DNA from 2 places in the Serratia nevei genome. Region 2 is predicted to be linked to the other one. Evidence: predicted binding sites of a transcription regulator. Region 2 holds the regulator's gene; the other holds the start of a gene.
What was found. The regulator ArgR, encoded in region 2, controls arginine synthesis, uptake and breakdown. The targets are predictions, from matches to a motif close to ANTGAATAAAAATACANT.
Positions count from the first base shown of each region.

Region 1: the regulator ArgR is predicted to act here: its motif matches at 6,428-6,445, upstream of argC (N-acetyl-gamma-glutamyl-phosphate reductase).

Region 1 covers NZ_CP149940.1:5,178,927-5,187,652, reverse strand. The annotation lists gene V8N38_RS24725 (bifunctional aspartate kinase/homoserine dehydrogenase II) at 1-1,099, shown strand, start outside; gene metF (methylenetetrahydrofolate reductase) at 1,328-2,224, shown strand; gene ppc (phosphoenolpyruvate carboxylase) at 2,335-4,971, opposite strand; gene argE (acetylornithine deacetylase) at 5,230-6,375, opposite strand; gene argC (N-acetyl-gamma-glutamyl-phosphate reductase) at 6,592-7,596, shown strand; gene argB (acetylglutamate kinase) at 7,617-8,390, shown strand; gene V8N38_RS24695 (argininosuccinate synthase) at 8,416-8,726, shown strand, end outside.
Region 2 covers NZ_CP149940.1:396,851-405,576, forward strand. The annotation lists gene V8N38_RS01815 (methyl-accepting chemotaxis protein) at 1-489, shown strand, start outside; gene fbp (class 1 fructose-bisphosphatase) at 535-1,539, opposite strand; gene mpl (UDP-N-acetylmuramate:L-alanyl-gamma-D-glutamyl-meso-diaminopimelate ligase) at 1,709-3,088, shown strand; gene yhcN (peroxide/acid stress response protein YhcN) at 3,286-3,549, opposite strand; gene yhcN (peroxide/acid stress response protein YhcN) at 3,670-3,933, opposite strand; gene argR (transcriptional regulator ArgR) at 4,337-4,807, opposite strand; gene mdh (malate dehydrogenase) at 5,272-6,210, shown strand; gene V8N38_RS01850 (helix-turn-helix domain-containing protein) at 6,277-6,537, opposite strand; gene V8N38_RS01855 (DNA-binding protein) at 6,718-7,074, shown strand; gene ispB (octaprenyl diphosphate synthase) at 7,123-8,094, opposite strand; gene rplU (50S ribosomal protein L21) at 8,365-8,676, shown strand; gene rpmA (50S ribosomal protein L27) at 8,694-8,726, shown strand, end outside.

The sequences.
Region 1 (8,726 bases), 560 kb from region 2:
TCAGGGGCTGCACCAAAGCCTGTTCCGCGCCGAGAAGCGCATCGGTCTGGTGCTGTTCGGCAAGGGCAACATCGGGTCGCGCTGGCTGGAGCTGTTCGCCCGTGAGCAGACCAATATCTCCGCGCGCAGCGGTTTCGAATTTATCCTGGCGGGGGTGGTGGACAGCCGCCGCAGCCTGCTGAACTACGACGGGCTGGACGCCAGCCGTGCATTGGCGTTCTTTGAGGACGAGGCGCAGGAACTCGACGAAGAGTCGCTGTTCCTGTGGATGCGCGCGCACCCGTTCGACGATCTGGTGGTGCTCGACGTGACCGCCAGCGAAGAGCTGGCCGGACAGTATCTGGATTTCGCCAGCTACGGTTTCCACGTGATCAGCGCCAACAAGCTGGCGGGTGCCTCGTGCAGCGATACCTATCGCCAAATTCGCGACGCCTTCGCCAAAACCGGCCGCCACTGGCTGTATAACGCCACCGTCGGCGCCGGGCTGCCGGTCAACCATACGGTGCGCGATCTGCGCGACAGCGGCGACAGCATTTTGGCGATCAGCGGCATCTTCTCCGGCACGCTTTCCTGGCTGTTCTTGCAGTATGACGGCACGGTGCCGTTTACCGAACTGGTGGATCAGGCCTGGCAGCAGGGGCTGACCGAACCGGATCCGCGGGTCGATCTCTCCGGTCAGGACGTGATGCGCAAGCTGGTGATCCTGGCGCGCGAAGCGGGCTACGACATCGAACCGAACCAGGTGCGGGTCGAGTCGCTGGTGCCGGCGGGCTGCGAGCTGGGCTCCGTCGATCAGTTCTTCGAGAACGGCGAGGCGCTGAACCAGCAGATGCAGCAGCGCTTTGAGGCCGCCAGCGAAATGGGCCTGGTGTTGCGTCACGTGGCGCGTTTCGATGCCAACGGCAAGGCGCGGGTCGGCGTGGAGGCGGTGCGTCCTGAGCATCCGCTGGCCTCGCTGCTGCCGTGCGACAACGTGTTCGCCATCGAAAGCCGCTGGTATCGCGATAATCCGCTGGTGATCCGCGGGCCGGGCGCCGGCCGCGACGTGACCGCCGGCGCGATCCAGTCAGACCTTAACCGGTTGGCACAGCTGCTTTAATTCTCTGCGGGCGCGGGTTCACCGCGCCCCTTTGCTTTTCCTGCCATACTTATCCCTGCCGCCGTCATGAAATTCCCTCGTTGAGCGGGTGAAGATTAATCATCTTATTCCCCTCATTTTCCTGTTGACTCTTTAGCCAACATGCGGCATTTTCTATCTAGACGTCTAAACGTATAGACGCTCATAAAAATGAAATAAAAACAGTGATCGATAAGAGGTGAGCAGGGTATGAGCTTTTTCCACGCAAACCAGCGGGAAGCGCTGAATCAGAGTCTGGCGGAGTTGAACGGCCAGATTAACGTATCATTCGAGTTCTTCCCGCCGCGCACCAGCGAGATGGAAGAGACCCTGTGGCAGTCGATCGATCGTCTGAGCATCCTCAAACCCAAATTCGTTTCCGTCACCTACGGTGCCAACTCCGGCGAGCGCGATCGCACCCACAGCATCATCAAGGGGATCAAGGAGCGCACCGGCCTGGAGGCGGCGCCGCACCTGACCTGCATCGACGCCAGCCCGACGCAGCTGCGCGACATCGCGACCGATTACTGGAACAGCGGCATCCGCCATATCGTGGCGCTGCGTGGCGATCTGCCGCCGGGCGCCGGCAAGCCGGAAATGTACGCGACCGATCTGGTGGCGCTGCTGAAAGATGTGGGCGACTTCGACATTTCCGTCGCTGCCTACCCGGAAGTGCACCCGGAGGCGAAGAGCGCCCAGGCCGATTTGATTAACCTGAAACGTAAGATCGATGCCGGCGCCAGTCGCGCCATCACCCAGTTCTTCTTCGACGTCGAGAGCTACCTGCGCTTCCGCGACCGCTGCGTCGCCGCCGGTATCGACGTGGAAATCGTACCGGGCATTCTGCCGGTGTCCAACTTCAAGCAGCTGCAGCGCTTCGCCACCATGACCAACGTGCGGGTGCCAAGCTGGATGACCAGCATGTTCGAAGGGCTGGACGACGATGCGGAGACCCGCAAAATGGTCGGTGCCAACATCGCCATGGACATGGTGAAGATCCTCAGCCGCGAAGGGGTGAAAGATTTCCACTTCTATACGCTGAACCGCGCCGAGATGAGCTACGCCATCTGCCACACGCTGGGCGTGCGCCCGGTGGCCGCTGCCTGACAGGCTTGTTCCATTGAAAAAGGGCGTCGCTTTACCGCGGCGCCCTTTTTTTGTGGGCAAGACAAGACATAAAAAAACGGCCCCGATAAACGGGGCCGCGATTAGGCTCACTAGCCGGTGTTGCGCATCCCGGCGGCGACGCCGGCGATGGTGACCATCAGCGCCTGCTCGACGCGGGCGTCCGGCTGCTCCTGCTGACGCGAACGATGCAGCAGCTCGGCCTGCAAGACGTTCAGTGGGTCGGTATAAACGTTGCGCAGCGCGATGGATTCGGCGATCCACGGCAGGTCTTCCATCAGGTGCGCATCGTTGGCGATGGTCAGCACCACCTTGATGTCGCTTTCCAGCTGATCGCGCAGCTGTTGGCCCAGCGGCCACAGCGATTTATCCACCAGGCGCTGATCGTAGTATTCCGCCAGCCACAGGTCGGCTTTGGCGAACACCATTTCCAGCATGGCGATGCGGGTGGAGAAGAACGGCCAGTCGCGACACATCGCCTCCAGCTCCGCCTGCTTGCCGGCTTTCACCGCTTCCTGCAATCCGGCACCGGCGCCGAGCCAGGCCGGCAGCATCAGGCGGTTCTGCGTCCAGGCGAAGATCCACGGAATGGCGCGCAGGCTTTCCACGCCGCCGTTCGGCTTGCGTTTGGCCGGGCGTGAGCCCAGCGGCAGTTTACCCAGCTCCAGCTCCGGCGTGGCCGCGCGGAAGTAAGGCACGAAGTCCGGGTTTTCACGCACGTAGCCGCGATACATTCGGCAGGAGGTCTCGGACAGATCGTCCATCAACGCCCGCCATTCTTTCTTTGGTTCCGGCGGCGGTAGCAGGTTCGCCTCGAGGATCGCGCCGGCATACAGCGCCAGGCTGCTGATGGTGACTTCCGGCAGACCGAATTTGAAGCGGATCATCTCGCCCTGTTCGGTGACGCGCAGGCCGCCCTTCAGGCTGCCCGGCGGCTGCGACAGCAGCGCCGCATGCGCCGGTGCGCCGCCGCGGCCGATGGAGCCGCCGCGCCCATGGAACAGCGTCAGCGCCACGCCGGCCTTTTCACAGGTTTTGATCAGTGCGTCCTGCGCGCGGTACTGCGCCCAGGAAGCCGCCATCACGCCGGCGTCTTTCGCCGAGTCAGAGTAGCCGATCATCACCATCTGTTTGCCCTGAATAAAGCCGCGATACCAGTCGATGTTCAGCAGCTGGGTCATCACGTCGTCGGCGTTGTTCAGATCGTCGAGGGTTTCGAACAGCGGGGCGACCGGCAGCGCGAACGGGCAGCCGGCCTCTTTCAGCAGCAGGTGCACTGCCAGCACGTCGGAAGGCGTGCGCGCCATCGAAATCACGTAGGCGGCGATCGAGCCCTGCGGCGCTTCGGCGATCACCTGGCAGGTTTCCAGCACTTCCTGCGTGTCGGCGCTCGGTTGCCACTTCAGCGGCACCAGCGGGCGCTTGGAGTTCAGTTCGCGGATCAGGAACGCCTGTTTATCGGCTTCCGACCAGCTTTCATAGTCGCCCAGCCCCAGATAACGGGTCAGCTCGGCGATGGCTTCGGTATGGCGAGTGCTTTCCTGGCGCACGTCGATGCGCACCAGCGGCACGCCGAAGCAGCGCACGCGGCGCAGGGTATCCAGCAGCTGACCGTTGGCGATGATGCCCATGCCGCAGGCCTGCAGCGACTGGTAGCAGGCATACAGCGGCTCCCACAGCTGCTCGTTGTTCACCAGCAGGTCATGCGGCTTCAGCACGCGCTCGCCCTTCAGGCGGCCTTCCAGATAAGCCTGGGAGCTCATCAGCTGGCTGCGCAGCTGCTTCATGATTTCGCGGTACGGTTCCTGCACCTCGTCACCGCCGGCGCGGGCGCGCAGCTCCGGGGTGCATTCGGTCATCGACAGCTCGGAGACCAACACCTGGATATCGCGGGTGAACAGGTCGCAGGCTTTCCAGCGGCTGAGCAGCAGCACATGGCGGGTGATTTCGGCGGTCACGTTCGGGTTGCCGTCGCGGTCGCCGCCCATCCAGGAGGTGAAGCGCACCGGCACCGCTTCCGCCGGCAGGCTGTAATTGATGGAGTTTTCCAACTGCTCGTTGAACTCGCGCAGGAACGCCGGCACGCCTTCCCACAGGCTGTTTTCTACCACCGCGAAGCCCCATTTGGCTTCGTCGATCGGGGAGGGGCGATGTTTGCGAATTTCATCGGTGTGCCACGACTGGGCCACCAGCTGGCGCAGACGGCGCATGATCTTGTTGCGCTCGTAGTCGGCCAGATCGTTGTGATCGAGCTGGCTGAGGCAGGTGTTCACCTCCACCAGCTTGTGGATCAGGGTGCGGCGGGTGATCTCCGTCGGGTGTGCCGTCAGCACCAGCTCGATGGAGAGTTGCGACACCGCGTGCTGCAGCTCTTTGTCGCTGAGCTTTTTGTCTTTGAGGCGGCTGAACAGCTGCGCCAGCGCTTCCGGGTTGCTGGCGGCTTCGCCGTTGGGCGAAATGCTGTGGTACTGCTCGGCGACGTTGGTCAGGTTGAGGAACTGGCTGAAGGCGCGCGCCACCGGCAGCAGCTCGTCGTTGGACAGGTTCTGCAGGGTGGAGAGCAACTCCTGGCGATGCGCTTCGTTGCCGGCGCGTGAAGATTTGGAAAGCTTACGGATGGTCTCAACGCGATCGAGAATATGCTCGCCCAGCGCTTCTTTGATGGTATCGCCGAGCAATTTGCCGAGCATACTGACATTACTGCGCATTGCCGAATATTGTTCGTTCATATAACCCCTGACCCAGTTCTGTATGATTTTTATCTTGTAAATAAATTTCACGCGTCAGGCGCAGACCGCCTGCCTGATCACATCGCGTTCCTGTCCAATCGTCAATTGACACTATTTTTAGCAAAAAAACATCAAAATCGGCGCATTTTCTGAAATTTAATTACGGCGCGTCGGTTATCAGCGTGGCTTATTTCGCCGCTTTATACTTATTTTGAGGTAGGGGAAAGCATAAAGCATTTCCCCTGTTAAATGTCGGGTTTATTGCCGGCAAAAGTGATTGACCAGCTGGCCCAACAGTTTGCGCGTCGGTTCGATAAACGCGGTGTCGATGTATTCGTCCGGCTGGTGGGCCTGATCGATGGAGCCGGGGCCGAGCACCAACGTCGGGCAGACCTGCTGCACGAACGGCGCTTCGGTGCAGTAGTTGACCACCTGTGTACGGGTGCCCAGTAGTTCCTCGATCACCGCCACCATGCGGTGGTCGGTCGGGCATTCGTAACCCGGCACCGACGCGTGCAGCTCTTCGATGGTCAGGCGGCCCGGCCAGCGTTGGCTCACCGGCTCCAATGCCTGATGCATCAGCTCGTTGATGTTGTCGAGCGTCATGCCGGGCAACGGGCGGATATCCAGGTGCAGCTCACAGCAGGCGCAGATGCGGTTGGCCGCGTCGCCGCCGCTGATATGGCCGAAGTTCATGGTGGGATAAGGCACGGCGAACGCCGGATTGTTGTAGCGCTCCTGCAGGGTTTTGCGCAGCTCCATCAGGTGGCCGATGGATTCGTGCATCAGATCGATGGCGTTGACGCCGCGCGCCGGATCGCTGGAGTGGCCGGACTGGCCGACGATGCGAATGGCGTTGGCCATGTGGCCCTTGTGTGCGCGCACCGGCTGCAGCGAGGTTGGTTCGCCGATGATGGCGAAATCCGGCCGAATGGCGGTGGAGGCGGCGAAATAACGTGCGCCGGCCATCGTCGTTTCTTCATCTGCGGTAGCCAGAATGTACAGCGGCTTGGTCAGTTTGCTCGCGTCGATGTCGCGCACCGCATCCAGAATAAAGGCGAAGAAGCCTTTCATGTCGGCGGTGCCCAGGCCGTAGAGCTTGTTGTCGTGCTCGGTCAGGGTGAACGGATCGCGCGTCCAGCGGCCTTCGTCGTAAGGCACCGTATCGGTATGGCCGGCCAGCAGCAGGCCGCCGCTGCCTTCGCCGATGCTGGCCAGCAGGTTGAATTTGTGGCGCGATTCCGGCACCGGCTGTACGTCGACGCGAAAGCCCAGGTCGGCAAACCATCCGGCCAGCAAGTTGATTAACGCCTCATTGCTCTGATCGAGGCCGGCATCGGTGGCGCTGATCGACTTCGTTGCGATCAACGCCCGGTACAGCTCAATAAATGGAGGTAATTTCATCTTCACTGTTGACAGCCTTTGGTTAGGATAGTATCAATATTCATGCATTTATTTTGAATAAAAATACAGTAAGCCGAAGCGTAAGGGAACCCGATACCCGGATGTTTATAAAAGCATCAACGCCTGGCTCCGTGGGTGAACGGCGCAACAACGCTGGCTAGCCCTGTTACCTGGGTCGCAAGCGACCGCACGTCAGTTTAGAAGGTGAAAGGCCACATGTTGAATACGCTGATCGTTGGTGCCAGCGGTTACGCCGGAGCGGAGCTCACGGCTTACCTGAATCGCCACCCACACATGAACATAACCGCTTTAGCGGTTTCAGCGCAAAGTGCAGATGCAGGAAAGTTGCTTTCCGATCTCCATCCCCAGTTGAAAGGCATCGTCGATCTGCCGCTGCAGCCGTTGACCGACGTTGCCAAGGCGGCACAGGGCATCGACGTGGTGTTCCTCGCCACCGCCCATGAAGTCAGCCACGATATCGCACCGGCTTTCCTGGCGGCGGGCTGCGTGGTGTTCGATCTGTCGGGCGCCTTCCGCGTGCAGGACGCCGGTTTTTATAGCCAGTACTACGGTTTCGAACATCAGCATGGCGCCCTGCTGGAGCAGGCGGTGTACGGCCTGGCGGAGTGGCAGAGCGACAAGATTAAACAGGCGCAGCTGATTGCCGTGCCGGGCTGTTACCCGACGGCGGCGCAGCTGGCGCTGAAGCCGTTGATCGAGAAGCAGCTGCTGAACCTCGACCAGTGGCCGGTGATCAACGCCACCAGCGGCGTCAGCGGCGCCGGTCGTAAGGCCAGCATGACCACCAGCTTCTGCGAAGTGAGCCTGCAGCCGTACGGTATTTTCACTCATCGGCACCAGCCGGAGATCGCCGCGCACCTGGGCGTGCCGGTTATCTTTACGCCGCACCTGGGCAACTTCCCGCGCGGTATCCTTGAAACCATCACCTGCCGCCTGAAGGCCGGCGTGACCGCGCAGGACGTCGCGGCCGCCTATCATGCCGCCTATGACGACAAGCCGCTGGTGCGGTTATACGACCAGGGCGTGCCGGCGCTGAAAGCGGTGGTGGGGTTGCCGTTCTGCGACATCGGTTTTGCGGTGCAGGGCGAGCATCTGATCGCCGTAGCGGTGGAAGACAACCTGCTGAAAGGCGCGGCGGCGCAGGCGGTGCAATGCCTGAATATCCGTTTCGGCTTCCCGGAAACCCAGTCACTCCTTTAAACCAGCGTGAGTAAACAGCAATGAACCCGTTAATTATCAAGTTAGGTGGCGTGTTATTAGACAGTGAAGAAGCGCTGGAGCGCCTGTTTACCGCGCTGGACAGTTACCGGCAGCAGCATCAGCGCCCGCTGGTGATCGTGCACGGCGGCGGCTGCGTGGTGGACGAACTGATGAAGCAGCTCTCTTTGCCGGTGGTGAAAAAGAACGGCCTGCGGGTCACGCCGGCCGATCAGATCGACATCATCACCGGCGCGCTGGCCGGCACCGCCAACAAAACGCTGCTGGCGTGGGCGATTAAACACCAAATCAACGCCGTCGGCCTGAGCCTGGCGGATGGCGGCAGCGCGGTCGTGACCCCGCTCGATCCGGCATTGGGCCACGTCGGCAACGCGCAGCCCGGTTCGCCCGCGCTGCTCAATACCCTGCTGAGCGCCGGCTACCTGCCGGTGGTCAGCTCCATCGGCATCACCGCCGAAGGGCAGTTAATGAACGTGAACGCCGATCAGGCGGCGACGGCGCTGGCGGCGACGCTGGGGGCGGATCTGATCCTGCTGTCGGACGTCAGCGGCATCCTCGACGGCAAGGGGCAACGCATTGCGGAAATGACGGCGCAAAAAGCGGAACAACTGATCGCGCAAGGCATCATCACCGATGGTATGGTGGTGAAGGTGAATGCGGCGCTCGACGCGGCCCGCACCCTCGGCCGCCCGGTGGATATCGCCAGCTGGCGCCATGCCGATCAGCTTCCTGCTTTGTTTAACGGCGTGTCGATTGGCACCCGGATCCTCGCTTAATTTTAGAATTAGAAAGGAATAGATCATGCAAAACCAAGGCATCAAAAAAATCGTTCTGGCGTACTCCGGCGGCCTGGATACCTCGGCCATCATTCCATGGCTGAAAGAGAACTACGGCGGCTGTGAAGTGGTGGCGTTCGTGGCGGACATCGGTCAGGAGCGCAGCGATCTGGAAGGCGTGGAGCAAAAAGCCCTGCAGTCCGGTGCCTCTGAATGTCACGTGGTGGATCTGCGTGAAGAATTTATCCGCGATTACGTTTATCCGGTGCTGCAGACCGGCGCCCTGTACGAAGGCAGCTACCTGCTGGGCACGTCGATGGCGCGGCCGATCATCGC
Region 2 (8,726 bases):
GACAGCTCGCGCCGCATCGCCGACATCATCAGCGTGATGGACGGCATCGCCTTCCAGACCAATATCCTGGCGCTGAACGCGGCGGTAGAGGCGGCGCGTGCCGGCGAACAGGGCCGCGGTTTCGCGGTGGTGGCCGGCGAAGTGCGCAATCTGGCGCAGCGCAGCGCCCAGTCGGCGAAAGAGATCAAAGGGTTGATCGAAGCGTCGCAAAACCGGGTGCAGGAAGGCGAGCAGATGGTGGAGTCGGCGGCGCAGACCATGAGCGGCATCACCGGCGAAGTGGGCCGGGTCACGGCGCTGATGCGTGAGATCTCGGCGGCGACGCGGGAACAAAGCAGCGGCATCGAACAGGTGAACCTGGCGGTGGCGCAGATGGATCAGGTGGCGCAGCAGAATGCGGCGCTGGTGGAAGAGTCGGCGGCGGCGACGCGCTCGCTGGAAGATCAGGCTCAGCTGCTGGCGCAGAGCATGGCGGCGTTCAAGCTGTAAGGCGATAAGGGTTCGGCGTGGCGCCGAACCCTTGCAAAGAACGCGTTACTCGTCCGGGTTTTCGGCGATGAAGCGTTCTGCGTCTTCTACCATCGACTTGGTGCCGACGAAGAATGGCGCGCGCTGGTGCAGTTTCACCGGCGTGATGTCCAGAATGCGGTTTTTGCCGTCGCTGGCCTTACCGCCGGCCTGTTCGGCCAGGAACGCCATCGGGTTGCATTCGTACAGCAGGCGCAGCTTACCTTGCGGGTGGCTGGCGGTGCTTGGGTAGATGTAGATGCCGCCTTTCAGCAGGTTGCGGTGGAAGTCCGCCACCAGAGAACCGATGTAGCGCGAGGTGTAAGGGCGCTGCGTCGCTTCATCCTGCTCCTGGCAGTATTTGATGTATTTCTTCACGCCGAGAGGGAACTTGATGTAGTTGCCTTCGTTGATGGAATACATGTTGCCGCTCGCCGGGAAGCGCACTTTCTCGTGGGAGAGGCAGAACACGCCCAGAGACGGGTCATAAGTAAAGGCGTGGACGCCGTAACCGGTGGTGTACACCAGCATGGTGGACGAACCGTAAACCACATAACCCGCGGCGACCTGGGCGCTGCCCGGCTGCAGGAAGTCTTCCTCGGTCACCGGCGTGCCGACCGGCGTGATGCGACGGTAGATAGAGAAAATCGTACCGACCGAGACGTTGACATCGATGTTGGACGAACCGTCCAACGGATCCATCAAAACGACATACTTGGCATTTTCAGCTCGCTCGCCGTCGAATATCACGATTTCATCTTCTTCTTCGGAAGCGATACCCGCAACTTCACCACGCGCTTTCAACGCCGCTTTCAGTTTTTCGTTCGCGTACAGGTCCAGTTTCATCTGAACTTCGCCCTGTACGTTGGACACCCCGCTAGTTCCCAGAATATCAACCAGGCCGGCCTTGTTGATGTCGCGGTGGATGATTTTGGCGCCCAGTTTAATTGCAGAAAGTAACGCGGTCAGCTCGCCGGTGGCGTGCGAGAAGTCGTGCTGTTTCTCGACGATAAATTCGCCTAACGTTTTCATGACACAATCCCTGAATCTACGGATGGATAGCGGCCTGTTAACAAACCGCCAACGTTTTCGCGTGCAGTGTAGCCCAAAGATGCGCGCCATTCATAGGCAAATCCATTTCTTCTGGACGATTCTGAGCGTTAGAATATGCCGACATTCGATGCACTCACATGAGAAACCTATGCGCATTCACATTCTTGGGATCTGTGGCACCTTTATGGGCGGGTTGGCGATGCTGGCGCGCTCACTGGGGCATGACGTCACCGGTTCGGACGCCAACGTCTATCCGCCGATGAGCACGCTGCTGGAGAACCAGGGGATCGATCTTATTCAGGGTTATGATCCAGCCCAGCTGGATCCGGCGCCGGATCTGGTGATCATCGGCAACGCCATGACGCGCGGCAACCCGTGCGTGGAGGCGGTGCTGGAGCGTGGCATTCCTTACGTTTCCGGCCCGCAGTGGCTGCACGACGCCGTATTGCGCGATCGCTGGGTACTGGCGGTTGCCGGCACCCACGGCAAAACCACCACCGCCGGCATGGCGACCTGGATCCTCGAGGCCTGCGGCTACCAGCCCGGCTTCGTTATCGGCGGCGTGCCCGGCAACTTCGACGTTTCGGCTCGCCTTGGCGGCAGCCCGTTCTTCGTGATCGAGGCCGACGAGTATGACTGCGCGTTCTTCGACAAGCGCTCCAAGTTCGTGCACTACAGCCCGCGCACGCTGATCATGAATAACCTGGAGTTCGATCACGCCGATATCTTCGACGATCTGAAAGCCATCCAGAAACAGTTCCACCACCTGGTGCGTCTGGTGCCGGGCAAAGGCAAGATCATCCTGCCGGACAACGACAGCCACCTGAAGCAGGTGATGGCGATGGGCTGCTGGAGCGAGCAGGAGCTGGTGGGGGAAGAGGGCACCTGGCGCGCGCAGAAGCTGACGCCGGACGCCAGCCATTACGCGGTGTTCCTCGACGGCGAACAGGTCGGCGAAGTGAACTGGGCGCTGGTGGGCGAGCACAACATGCATAACGGCCTGATGGCCATCGCCGCCACCCGTCATGTCGGCGTGCAGCCGGCGGACGCCTGCCGCGCGTTGGGCGATTTCATCAACGCCCGCCGCCGTCTGGAACTGCGTGGCGAAGCCAACGGCGTCACGGTTTACGACGACTTCGCACACCACCCGACGGCGATCCTCGCCACTCTGGCCGCGCTGCGCGGCAAGGTCGGCGGCACGGCGCGCATTCTGGCGGTGCTGGAACCGCGCTCCAACACCATGAAAATGGGCATCAGCAAAAACGATCTGGCGCCTTCGCTCGGCCGCGCCGACGAAGTGTTCCTGTTCCAGCCGCACCACATTCCGTGGCAGGTGGCGGAAGTGGCGGATGCCTGCGTGCAGCCGGCGCACTGGAGCGCGGATCTCGACACGCTGGTGGACATGGTGGTGAAAACCGCACAGCCGGGCGATCACATTCTGGTGATGAGCAACGGCGGCTTCGGCGGCATTCACGATCGCCTGCTGGACGCGCTGGCGAAAAAGCAGGAACCGAAAGTCACCTACTGATCGCTCCGCCGCATCAGACAATCCAAGGGCCGCATTCGCGGCCTTTTTTACGTCCATAAAAAAGCCCTCGCGAGCGAGGGCAACGGGGTTCGTCGGATAGGACGACGAGAGGGTCTCTGGGAAATCGGCGTTTGCGTCAGAACTCGGCAGTGGCAGTGACGAGGGTAATCAGCTCTGCAAAGCCGTTCCCAGAGTTGTTATTTGTAAATCTCGGCGGTGGCGTGGTAGTTGCCTTCATTACGCGCTTCGATCACGCGGTAGGCGGTCGCACCTTTCGCGTCGGCTTTTTCCGACAACGCCTGGCGAATGTCGGTCGGCGCGCCGTCGATGCCGCTGACGGTAATGGTGCCGATAGATTGCAGGTTGGCGGTCTGATCGTTAGTCACCAACTGGGCGGCAGAAGCGCCGAAGGAGATGACAGACAGCAGGCCGAGTGCAGCAACAGTAGTTTTCATGTTCATGATAGCGATCCTTGGTCATAACAGCCTGGAAGGGCTTGGCAGCGATTTTTATTCTTGAAGGCCGTTACGACAGCGTTTGATTCCAGAGATGTATTGCCCGTTGCCGGGTAATGCCGGTACTTATTTGTAGATTTCAGCGGTCGCGTGGAAGTTGCCGTCATTGCGGGCTTCGATCACGCGGTAAGCGGTTGCCCCTTTGGCGTCAGCTTTGTCGGACAGCGCCTGGCGAATGTCGGAAGGCGCTGCGGCAACGCCGCTCACGGTGATCACACCGGCCGGCTGCAGTTTTGCGGCCTGAGTTGCGTCAACAGATTGTGCTGCGAATGCACCAAATGAAAGCATGGACAGAACGCTCAGGGTTGCAACGGTAGTTTTAATTTTCATCATCTCACCTCATCGTATTCTTTTATCAGTTCCAACGAACTGTGATTCAGTTCACGAAAATGAGTATACAGCTAGTAACGCGAAAAATTAATAGTTCGCTAACAGTTGCTAGTGAAACTTTAACCTCATGATCCTTATTTTTTATAACCATAAGGAATAAAAAACGCTCATAAAACGATCTTTTGATGTTAAATTTATGTAATTTCAATGAGGTAAGTGCTTTTGACCAAAAGTGCGGAAGATCACAGTGGGTACTGCTGGTTACATGGAGATGTCATGGAAATGTGTTGCTGAGGGATAAAAAAGCAGTGTTAAACGCGGTTGAAGGCAGGGAAGGTAACGCGGGGGTTAAAGAAGCGCTAACAAAGTGCGGGCTACAGCCGCACTTTGTTAGCGCCAGGTTTCACAGCTCTTGCTCGAACACGCCCAGAATAGCTTCATGCAGTTTCTGAGCGGTAAAGCCGTTGGAGGGGGTGACGAAAATCGTATCGTCGCCGGCAATTGTGCCGAGGATGCCCTGGGATTTACCCAATGAGTCGAGCAGGCGAGCGATCAGCTGCGCGGCGCCCGGGCTGGTGTGGATCACCACGACGGCGTCGTTATGGTCGACGTCCAGCACCAGATTCTTCAATGGGCTGGTGGTGGTCGGCACGCCGAGTTCGGCAGGAAGGCAATACACCATTTCCATTTTGGCATTGCGCGTACGTACCGCGCCGAACTTGGTCAGCATGCGCGATACTTTGGATTGGTTAATGTTTTCGAAGCCTTCTTCTTGCAGCGCCAAAACGATCTCGCCTTGAGAACTGAATTTTTCTTCTTTCAATAACGCTTTGAACGTCTTGATCAGATCTTCCTGTTTTGCGGGATTACGCATTTTGCACCGTGGAATGTTGATAGTGGAAGTCATGATTATGCATATAGATGAATTTTTATGCAACAAAGGCCGACCCAAAGAAAATAAACATGACCGGGCGGCGAGGAAAGGACGGCATTTTAACAAAATCCGGCAGCGATGAATATGCCCTTTTGACGACGGAAAATCGGCCTGCGGTGGTAAATAAAATGTTATTAAAATGATGTTGTTCTGATGTTGCGTAAGGGTGTAATGTAACGGCCGGTTAACTTGCTCGTGAATAACCTCGCACTATTTTTGATTAATGTGCGCTATGCCCTTCATGCGTAAGCGATTTAATCTAAAATGGACGCGACAGCGGCCGTTTTATTACACCTGCAGGCAAGAATTGGCTAATTTATTGTTTTTAAAGGTGTAATAACTTAAGGTCCGTAACCAACACATTCACGGCGCTTTATATATTTAAGATAATAAAGGAGTATAGGATGAAAGTTGCAGTTCTCGGTGCTGCTGGCGGTATCGGCCAGGCCCTCGCCCTTCTACTCAAAACCCAGCTTCCTTCAGGTTCTGAACTCTCTCTCTACGACATTGCCCCCGTTACCCCAGGCGTTGCCGTCGACTTAAGCCACATCCCAACCGCAGTTAAAATCAAAGGCTTCAGCGGCGAAGACGCGACCCCGGCTCTGCACGGTGCGGACGTGGTGCTGATTTCCGCCGGCGTGGCCCGTAAGCCTGGCATGGATCGCTCTGACCTGTTCAACGTTAACGCCGGCATCGTGCGTAACCTGATTGAGCAAGTGGCGAAAACCTGCCCGAAAGCCTGCATCGGTATCATCACCAACCCGGTTAACACCACGGTCGCCATCGCGGCGGAAGTGCTGAAAAAAGCCGGCGTTTACAACAAGAACAAACTGTTCGGCGTGACTTCGCTGGATATCATCCGTTCCAACACCTTCGTGGCCGAGCTGAAAGGTAAACAGCCGGAAGAGCTGAACGTGCCGGTCATCGGCGGCCACTCTGGCGTGACCATCCTGCCTCTGCTGTCGCAGATCCCAGGCGTGAGCTTCACCGATCAGGAAGTGGCGGATCTGACTAAACGCATTCAGAACGCCGGCACCGAAGTGGTGGAAGCCAAAGCCGGCGGCGGGTCTGCAACGCTGTCCATGGGCCAGGCGGCCGCACGTTTCGGTCTGTCTCTGGTGCGTGCGCTGCAGGGCGAGAAAGGCGTGGTGGAATGCGCTTACGTTGAAGGCGACGGCAAATACGCTCGCTTCTTCGCACAACCGCTGGTACTGGGCAAAAACGGCGTTGAAGAGCGCAAAGATATCGGCACCCTGAGCGCCTTCGAGCAGAAAGCGCTGAACGAGATGCTGGACGTGCTGCACAAAGATATCGAGCTGGGCGAGAAGTTCATCAATAACTGATCGTTGCCGATAGTCAGCCGATAAACGCCGCCGGACGCTGTTCCGGCGGTTTTTTTTGCCCCGCGTTCACGATTTGATGCGTGCCTTGCGATCCAGCAGGCAATCGCTGCGCGGATCGTAATAGCGGCTTGGCCAGATCTCCGAAGGGTGGATGCCTATCGCTTCGGCGATCAGCCACTCCCCCTTTGGCCACGGGCGCGACAGCGCGTTGGCCAGCGTTGATGAGCTTAATCCGGCCTTGCGCGACACTGCCGCCAGCGTGGTGCCCTGCTTGCGGAGCGCCGCGATGATATCTGCCGGATGCCAATCTGGGTTCCTTGAATTCATGTTTACATTCCTTTTCTGATTAGCCAAAGTTGCGTTAGTGGTATAACTAACGGGTCAAGGTTAGGCGTTTGCACAACGTGAATCGCTTATTCAGAAACCAGAATACCATTAAATTTCCAAAAAAATACCCAAGTAATTTCCAAAAATGACGTTGCCCACTATTGCCCAGAGATGATGGCCATGAAAAACGAGTGGTTTGCCGCCAAGGAACTGACAGGCATCGCAGGATTACCTTCCTCACCACAGGGAATTAATCTGATGGCCCGGCGCGAAGGCTGGATCAGCCGCAGGCGTAAAGGCGTGCAGGGAAAAGCGTTGGAGTACCATATCGACAGCCTGCCTTCAAACGTGCGTAACCTGCTGGTGCTGAAGGAGGACGGGGCGGTATATGACGTAGAGCGTCAGGATCCGTTGGCGGTCTGGATCGAGTATTACTACCATTTGACGGAGAGCGAGCGCGAGAAAATGGTGGCTTTCCTGATGCGGGAAGGGATCGGCGGCCTGTTGGCGCGCATCGACGAAGAGAGCAATAGCTAGGCAGGCCCGCGTACGCGGGCCTGATGGTTTTTAAGAAATTAATATTTCTTAAAAGTCGCGTTGCACCGCCAGATGGGCCAGGCCCTCCAGCGCCGTACGGTGCTCCGATGCCGGCAAGACCTGCAGCGCGGCGATCGCCTTGTCGGCTTCTTCTTCGGCGCGTTTGCGGGTGTACTCCAGCGAACCGCATTGTTGCATCGCCTGCAGTACCGGCTCCAACAGATGACGACCGTTACCTTGCTCAATCGCACCGCGGATCATGTCACGCTGCGCGTCGTCGCCGTTGTGCATCGCGTGCAGCAGCGGCAGGGTCGGTTTCCCTTCGTTCAGATCGTCGCCGGTGTTTTTGCCCAGGGTGCTGCCGTCGGCGCTGTAGTCGAGCAGATCGTCGATCAGCTGGAAAGCGGTGCCGAGGTAGCGGCCATAGTCTTGCAGCGCCTGCTCTTGTTCGGCGCTGGCACCGGACAGGATCGCCGACGATTGCGCCGCTGCCTCGAACAGGCGGGCGGTTTTGCTGTAGATCACCCGCATATAGCTTTCTTCGCTGATGTCGGGATCGTGCACGTTCATCAACTGCAGCACTTCGCCTTCGGCGATGACGTTGACCGCCTCCGACATCAGCGCCAGCACGCGCAGGGATTCCAGGCTGGTCATCATCTGGAAGGCGCGGGTATAGATAAAGTCGCCGACCAGCACGCTGGCGGCGTTGCCGAACGCCGCGTTGGCGGTGGCTTTGCCGCGGCGCATGTCCGATTCGTCGACGACGTCGTCATGCAGCAGCGTGGCGGTATGAATGAATTCGATCAGGGCGGCAACGGTGACGTGCTTGTTGCCTTCATAGCCCAACGCCCGCGCCGCCAGGACGGCGATCATCGGCCGGATGCGCTTACCGCCACCGCTGATAATGTAATAGCCAAGCTGATTGATGAGCGTGACATCGGAATTCAGCTGTTCGAGAATTGTTGCGTTCACGGCCGCCATATCTTGCGCGGTTAACTCGGTAATTTGATCTAGGTTCATTGTGTTTTTTTCAGCTGTGTTTCTCTTCACCGCGTTGAGATCGCTGCTCACATCGGTACATGGCGGTAACTGTCCCTATGATTGTACTTGAAAAACGGTTCAGATAAACGCCACGAAAGAAACTGCGCTTTTTTTCTTCTTTTTTCTCCTTCTGGTCTTATTCTGCTCTTGTCATGCGCTGCTTTTTTGCGTAGAATTCGCGCCCTATTGTGAATATTTATAGCGCGCTCTGAACTAACACAGTCGGGCACGCGGAAAGCGGAGTTTTATATGTACGCGGTTTTCCAAAGTGGTGGTAAACAACACCGAGTAAGCGAAGGTCAGACCGTTCGCTTGGAAAAGCTGGACATCGCAACTGGTGAAGCGGTTGAGTTTGACCAGATTCTGATGATCGCTAATGGCGAAGATATCAAAATCGGCGTTCCTTTCGTCGATGGCGGCAAGATCAAAGCTGAAGTCGTTGCTCACGGTCGTGGCGAGAAAATTAAGATTGTTAAGTTTCGTCGTCGTAAGCACCACCGTAAGCAGCAGGGCCACCGTCAGTGGTTCACTGACGTTAAAATCACCGGCATCAGCGCTTAAGTTAGGAGAGCGGATTAATGGCACACAAAAAGGCTGGCGGCTCGACTCGT